2 regions of the Ureibacillus endophyticus genome follow, and region 2 is predicted to be linked to the other one. Evidence: riboswitches for the same ligand, from Rfam matches in the RefSeq annotation. Region 2 holds a riboswitch; the other holds the start of a gene.
The links. Region 2 has a riboswitch for preQ1 ahead of NKR20_RS17985 (VUT family protein). Riboswitches for the same ligand answer to the same signal wherever they lie in the genome.

Region 1 (4,040 bases), 3.2 Mb from region 2:
GAAATGATCCTTTAAAAAATTTATCTTCAGTTAAAACAGAAATACAAACAGCTCCTGCCTGTTCATACTTTTTCGCTTGTTCAACAGGGTTTGCTCCTTCATTGATTAATCCTTTAGAAGGAGAAGCACGTTTCATTTCAGAAATTACTTGTAACGTATCAGATTTACGTAAAGCGTCGTACAATGAAATGCGTGATATTGATGCCACATTAAAATTTGGTTCGTTTGCAAGTAGCTGTGGAATTAAGGTTTCTTTATATTCTAAGATTGTTTGTAAAATCGTCATTTACACTGCACGCTCCTTTAAAATCGATTGGCTAAATTCCACAATTGCTTCAAGTTTTTGAAGTGCTTTACCAGAGAAAATGCTTTCTCGAGCCATGTCGATTCCTTCTTTAACTGTAGCTGCCGTACCATAAGCGAAGAAACCAAGACCTGAATTAAGTAAAACGGCATCAAAATACGGACTTTGTTTTCCCTTTAATAAATCTCTTAAAATTACCGCGTTATCTTCTGGCGTACTGCCAACAAGTGCGCTTATTGGGGCAGGGGAGAGACCAAGATTTTCGATATTAAGTGAAAATGGTTTGATCTCACCATTTTCTAATAATGCAAGTTTATTTTCAGAACTTAGTGAAGCCTCATCCATCCCATTAGCACCTGATACTACAACTGCGCGTTCACGTCCTAATAAACGTAAAACTTTCGCGTAATCTTCTACTAAGTCAGGACGATTAATACCAACAAGTTGGGCTTTTAAATTAACTGGATTTGTAAGTGGACCAACCATATTAAAGATTGTTGGTTTTCCAATTTCTCTACGAATTTCACCGATGCGTTTTAGTTTCGGATGGACACCTGGTGCAAAGAGAAAGGCAATCCCTTGTTGTTTGATTAATTCAACAGATTCTGAGACCGTGAAATCATAATGAATGCCTAAAGCTTGTAATACGTCTGAGCTACCGGAATTACTGGATATTTTACGATTGCCGTGTTTTGCAACTTGCACATTATTTGCAGCAAGAACGAATGCTGATGTTGTACTAATATTAAAAGTTTTTAAACCATCTCCACCTGTTCCGCAGTTATCTAAATAACGACCTTCTGGAACTGGTACTTCCACCGCGTTTGCTTTCATCACAGTTGCTAGACCAGCAATTTCTTCAGCTGTTTCACCTTTTTCACTTAAAGCTAAAAGAAACGATTTAATTTCTTCTTTTGGAGTATTATCATCAAAAACGATTTCTGCAGCTTGAACCATTTCATCAAAAGATAAACTTTCTTTTGCATTTACTCGACTAGTGAATAATTGGATACCCATATTTTTGTCCTCCTATATTTTGGATTTAGCAGGTAAGGAATAAGGGTAGCTCTTAGAACAAATAAAAAAGTCCTCTACAAAGGGAAAATCCCATTTGTAGAGGACGATTTGCACCGCGTTGCCACCTCTGTTGAAGTAAAAATTACTTCCACCTTGGCGTGTATTTTCATGAATTGAATCACGAAAAACACTTCCTTGTAACGTAGGAAAGACGTCAACTAACAATGAAAGCTAGTTGCTCTCATAAGGCCCATTCACGCAATTGTCCGCACTAGTTTACACCAACCACTAGCTCTCTTTAGCGTCCAAAATGCGCTACTATTCTTATTCATCAATTTACTCTGCTATTCTCATCTAAACTCTGCTTTGCTCTGACGGTGGTCGCGCTCCCGCAACCTGCTACCGTATCCGAACAATTTGTTAATAGTATTCTAGACTTAACTTTTCACGATGTCAATGTTTTCAGAAAAGTTTTACAACGAAAATAAAAAACCGACAGACATAAAGTCTATCGGTTCTAACGTTAAATTAAATCTTTGAAATTTAAACGTTTATTTAAAAGGTGCATAATTGGCACACCAATAATTAGCACAACAAATTCACCCACAGCACATGTTAACCATGTCCATAAAAATGGTAATTCTAAAGCAAGATTTAATTCAAGGGCGATTATAAACATCGTCACTGTAAATAGAAATGAATTTATAACCATGCGGACTAAAGTATTTTTTACATACTTACAAATCAAAATGAAGATTGCAAGAGTGATAATAGAGTGTCCTACGCCAAAAATTAAATCATAGATGCCTAGTGGTGAGAATAAATTTGCGATAAATACGCCTATTACAACACCAAGCATGTAGCGTGGATTAAATGCTACTAAATGATTAAACATTTCAGATACACGGAATTGAATTTCCGTAAATCCAAATGGGGCAACTAGCATCGTTACTGCAATATAAAGAGCAGCAATAATCCCCGTTGTTGCTAAAAACTTTACTTTCATATTCACTTCTCCTTAGTTTTTTTTCGTGGGATGGTTTCGAACCACGGTGAATGAACACAAAGTAATATATTATAATAGATTGTCACATATGTCAAATTCCTATCAAATATAGTGTGAAATTTACCAATATAGAAAAATGTCGAAATATTGTCATAATGAATTACTTTTTTGATATAGTTAAATGCTAAAATAAACATTATAGTTTAGCGATTTAAAGCGATAAATTGGTATTATAGGGAAACTATTTGACTATTAAATCATTTCAGAAGATTGCCAAAGTTGGTTGACTATTAAATAAGTACAATGTAATATATCGATAAACTCTAATTTTTTCGAATTATTTAATAGATTCGAAAAATTTTAAAGGATTTTGTGAATAAAAAGTCGGGGGGAAAAAAGACACATGAAAAGTAATGTGAAAAAACTTTCATTCTTACTTTTTGGTCTAGTACTTTTACTAGCTGCGTGTGGTGGTAGCGAAAAATCTACTGACAATGCAGAACAAAGTACAGATACTGAAGGTACAGAAGAAGCAAAAACATTTAAAGTTGGTATTACACAAATCGTTGAGCACCCATCTTTAGACGCTGCAACTGACGGTTTCAAAAAAGCACTTGAAGACGCTGGTTTACAAGTAGAGTTTGTTGAAGAAAACGCTCAAAACGATCAAAGTATGAATACAACAATTGCACAAAACTTAGTAAATGAAGGTGTTGATTTAATTTTTGCAAACTCAACTCCATCAGCTCAAGCGGTAAAAGGTGCAACTTCTGATATTCCTATCATCTTCACATCTGTAACAGATGCTGTTGGTGCACAATTAATCGATTCTATGGAAGCTCCTGGTGGTAACGTAACAGGTACAGTAGACTTACATCCTGATACAATTGCAAACACAGTAGCATTCTTAAAAGATGAATTAGGTGCTAAAACTGTTGGTACTGTTTATAACACTGGTGAACAAAACTCAGTAGCTCAAGTAGATCAAGTTCGTGCTCTATTAGAAGAGGCTGGTTTAAAATTAGAAGAAGCAGCAGTTTCAACATCTGCTGAAGTAAAACAAGCTACAGAATCTTTAATCGGTAAAGTTGATTCTTTATACATTATCACTGATAACACGGTTGTTTCTGCCCTTGAATCAGTAGTTGAAGTTGCAGAAGCAAACAAATTACCATTAATGGTTGGAGAACTAGATTCAGTAAAACGTGGCGGTTTAGGTGCTTACGGTTTCGAATACTATGATATCGGTTATGAAGCTGGTCAAATGGCTGTGAAAATTTTAAATGGTGAAGCTACACCTGCAGAAATTCCATCAGCTTACCCAGCAAACTTAAAATTACTTATGAATAAGGCTACTGTTGAGAAATTAGGTCTTGAAGTGAAAGACTCTTGGAATGCAGAGTTATTTGAATAATAGAGTTAGTAAGGAGAGATGATTCATTATGTTTGCAGCATTGTTCGGTTCAGTTGAGCAAGGAATCATCTATGCAATTATGGCACTCGGGGTGTACCTAACATTCCGAGTGTTAGATTTTCCGGATTTAACGGTTGATGGCAGCTTTGTTACGGGAGCTTCTACAGCGGCAATGATGATCGCATTAGGTTATAACCCGATACTAGCTACATTAATGGCAATTGTTGCTGGATTTATTGCAGGATGTATGACTGGTCTTTTACACACGAAAGGTAAAATAAATCCACTCCTTTCAGGTA
Region 2 (4,040 bases):
GAGCTAAACTATACTGTTCAAAAACCAGATGGCTCTGTAGATATTAGCAAAGCTCTTAAAATCAATGAACAGTTCCAACTTTCAAGACAGTTCTGGGCATATCTAGTTGAAAAAGGCTTAATTCGTAACCCACAAGATTTTATTATGCCTCTACCACACTTAAGTTATGTACATGGGGCAGATAACGTTAAATTCTTAAAAAATCGTTTCGATGCAATGTCAAAAAGTCATCTATTCGAAGGTATGGAATTCTCTGATGATCCAGAGACACTAAAAGAATGGATTCCACTTATGATGAAGGATCGTGTATTCAACGAGCCATTAGCAGCTACAAAAATTGACTCTGGTACAGACGTAAACTTCGGAGCTTTAACACGTATGCTTGTTGACAACTTAGCACAACAAAATGTTGAAGTTAACTACAAACACAGCGTTCATAGCTTAAAACGTACTAATGATGGTCAATGGGAAGTTGTAGTACATGACCTTGATGGTTGCAAAGCGAAATATTATAAAGCGAAATTTGTATTCCTAGGCGCTGGTGGAGGAAGCTTAGAATTACTACAAAAATCTGGTATTCCTGAAGGTAAACATATTGGTGGATTCCCTGTTAGTGGATTATTCTTAGTTTGTAATAACCCAGAAATCGCAGAACAACACCATGCAAAAGTTTACGGAAAAGCGGCAGTTGGTGCACCACCAATGTCAGTTCCTCACCTTGATACAAGATATATTGATGGTAAAAAATCATTATTATTCGGACCGTTTGCTGGATTCTCACCTAAATTCTTAAAAACTGGTTCATATATGGATTTATTTGCTTCAATCAAACCACATAACCTTACAACGTTATTAGCAGCAGGCGTTAAAGAAATGCCTTTAACAAAATACTTAATTCAACAACTTATGCTTTCAAAAGAGCAACGTATTGAAGAATTACGTGAGTTTATCCCTAATGCTAAATCAGATGATTGGGATATCGTTATTGCTGGTCAACGTGTACAAGTTATTAAAGATACTGAAGCTGGTAAAGGTACGCTACAATTCGGTACTGAAGTTGTAAGTGCTGCTGACGGTTCAATTGCAGCATTACTTGGTGCATCACCAGGTGCTTCTACAGCTGTTCACGTAATGCTTGAAGTAATGAAAAAATGTTTCCCACAAGAAATGAAAGGCTGGGAACCAAAAATCAAAAAAATGATTCCATCTTACGGTGTATCATTAGTAGAAAATCCAAAACTTTTCAAAGAACTTCTTGATTCAACTGCTAAAACTCTAGGTTTAGATAAAGATCAAGCAACTTCTAATGAAGAGAAAGTATTAGAAACAGTTTAATAAACTTTGAACCTTTAATCATCCTGATGGTTAAAGGTTCTTTTCTAATTAAAATACCCTGAAACTTTAAATATAAACTTAACGCTAAGTTAAAATTTTATAAGTTATTTGACGTTCATTTCTGTTTCATATATTATTATTTTAGTAAAAGAATGTCCCGTACTTGAACGGGAGAGGTTCATAGCTGAAACCCTCTATAAAAAACTATGGAAACATGTCTATTACGCCATGTCCATAATTGGATGTGGCTTTTTATATGTTTTTATCATTTTTTATAGACGCCTCTCTTACAAGTATTGGGAAACATACATAAGGGAGGCTTTTTTATGTCTGGCAGAGGCCATGAAGAAGGTTTGAAAGACTTAACTTTACTAGGAAATCAAAATACAAAATACGCATTTGAATATGCACCTGAAGTATTAGAGGCGGTAGATAATCTTCATTCAAATCGAGACTATTTTGTTAAATTCAATTGTCCGGAGTTTACGAGTTTATGTCCATTAACAAATCAGCCGGATTTTGCAACAATGTACATTTCATACATTCCAGATAAGAAAATTGTAGAGAGTAAATCGTTGAAACTTTACTTATTTAGTTTCCGTAATCATGGGGATTTCCATGAAGATTGTGTAAATATTATTATGAACGATTTAATAAAGTTATTGGACCCTCGTTATATTGAAGTTTGGGGGAAATTTACTCCACGTGGTGGTATTTCAATTGACCCATGGTGTAACTATGGAAGACCAGGAACGAAATATGAGGAAATGGCTAATTATCGATTAATGAATCATGACCTTAACCCGGAAAAAATTGATAACCGTTAAAATAATCAACAAAAAAGAGGTTCTTAGCTGACCCTCTATAAAAAACTAAGGAGAGACGTGAATATGAGAATCTTATTTTATTTATTATCAATAGTCATTGCCAATGTAGTAACTGCAGCATTTGCACCAATGCAATTAGGGATATTTATTGTACCAATGGGAACGCTTTTAGTTGGAGCAACTTTCATTTTCCGAGATCTTGTACAAAATAAGTATGGTCGAAAAAAGACCTATTTGTTTATTTTTATTGCATTAGTTTTATCTGCGGTTGTATCTTCCATGTTAGGCGACACATTAATGATTGTAGCAGCTTCAGCGATATCATTTTTAATTTCTGAAACTGCGGATACCGAAATCTATTCACGTTTAAAAGTATCAATGGCATGGCGTGTATTCTATAGTGGAATTATTGGTGGACTTCTGGACTCAGTAATTTTCGTAGTTATTGGGTTAAGTCCATTAGGAGCAGGAGCTTTACCTTGGGAAGCAATACCATTTGCTATAGCAGGTCAATTTATCGTAAAGTCATTGATTCAAATGATTGGAGCAATTGTATTTGGGAAAATATACAGTTTAAACGGGAAACAAGCTATTACAGAATCATAATTATTTAAAAGATCATCTCTTGATGGTCTTTTTTTATGTTAGATATTAAAATTGATAAACTATATTTAGGGAAGTTGGTCTTTAAGGAGCGAAAAAATGAGATATAAACAAGTTGTACAAGGTACGTTAATTAAGAGAATGAACCGATTTGTTGCAGAAGTATCAATTAACGATAGTGTAGAGCGGGTACATGTGAAAAATACTGGACGATTAAAAGAACTTTTATATCCCGATAACAAAGTGCTTTTGGAAAAAAGTAATAACCCTAAAAGAACTACTAATTATTCAATCATTGCTGCTAATAAAAATGACAAATGGATTAATATCGATTCTCAAGCACCGAATGCAGTAATATTTGAAGCGTTAAAGGAAGGAAAAATTAAGGAAATTGGGAAAGTTGATTTCTTAAAAAAAGAAGTAACATTTGGTGAGTCACGATTTGATTTTTATTATGAAAATGGTGATGAGAAGGGATTTATAGAGGTAAAAGGTGTAACGTTAGAGAGAAATGAGGTTGCTAGTTTCCCAGATGCACCTACTTTAAGAGGAATGAAACATGTACTTGAAATGTGCCAAGCAGTTCAAGAAGGTTATAAAGGCACAATATTATTTGTAATCCAAATGAAAGGATGCAAAAGTTTTACCCCGAATCGAGAAATGGATCCAAATTTCGCTGATAGACTTTTACAGGCAGCCCAACAAGGAGTACAAATTATTGCCTATGATTCAATTGTTGAGGAAGATAGCTTATTTATAGATAAGCAAATTCCAGTAAGCTTGATTTAGGGGACTATTCCAAATAGTCCCCTAAACAAACAATTATTGTGGATAATGAAAGGCATAAATGAACTGTACAAAATCTTCAAATGGAAGGGAGGATTCACCAGGGAGCTCTCCATTTCCATTAACACTTGTTCGAATAGATTTACCCCAAATTTGTAAGCTATCGTTATTTGGATTATAAAAATAAACACGCGTTACGCCTTTTGGATCATTTTCAACACGTTGAATGAGGATAGCATGGGCACCAAGCACTTGACCTGATCGATTGTAAATTGTAATGCCTACCGGTTGAGGCAGTCCTCTGTTGACATTTGGATTATTAGTGGGGTGATAATAATAATAAAAATTATCTAGAAAATTCAAATCACTATAGATATCTGAAAACCCCGACCATATCCCTGTTATATGAAAGGCAGGATTAATCCACTTATGAGGATCTTGCCCCCGACCATCTGCAGCTTTTAACATTTCAAAGTAAATTGAATCAAG

Region 1: linked by a shared signal. The riboswitch ahead of NKR20_RS02320 (QueT transporter family protein) and the one ahead of NKR20_RS17985 (VUT family protein) in region 2 are both predicted to bind preQ1.

Annotation. Positions count from the first base shown of each region.
Region 1 covers NZ_JAMYWW010000001.1:447,100-451,139, forward strand. The annotation lists gene trpC (indole-3-glycerol phosphate synthase TrpC) at 1-286, opposite strand, end outside; gene trpD (anthranilate phosphoribosyltransferase) at 287-1,321, opposite strand; T-box leader at 1,418-1,662, opposite strand; gene NKR20_RS02320 (QueT transporter family protein) at 1,845-2,327, opposite strand; PreQ1 riboswitch class I at 2,334-2,378, opposite strand; gene NKR20_RS02325 (ABC transporter substrate-binding protein) at 2,731-3,741, shown strand; gene NKR20_RS02330 (ABC transporter permease) at 3,770-4,040, shown strand, end outside.
Region 2 covers NZ_JAMYWW010000001.1:3,624,753-3,628,792, reverse strand. The annotation lists gene NKR20_RS17995 (malate:quinone oxidoreductase) at 1-1,335, shown strand, start outside; PreQ1 riboswitch class I at 1,503-1,549, shown strand; gene queF (preQ(1) synthase) at 1,662-2,162, shown strand; PreQ1 riboswitch class I at 2,173-2,217, shown strand; gene NKR20_RS17985 (VUT family protein) at 2,226-2,768, shown strand; gene sfsA (DNA/RNA nuclease SfsA) at 2,865-3,554, shown strand; gene NKR20_RS17975 (hypothetical protein) at 3,588-4,040, opposite strand, start outside.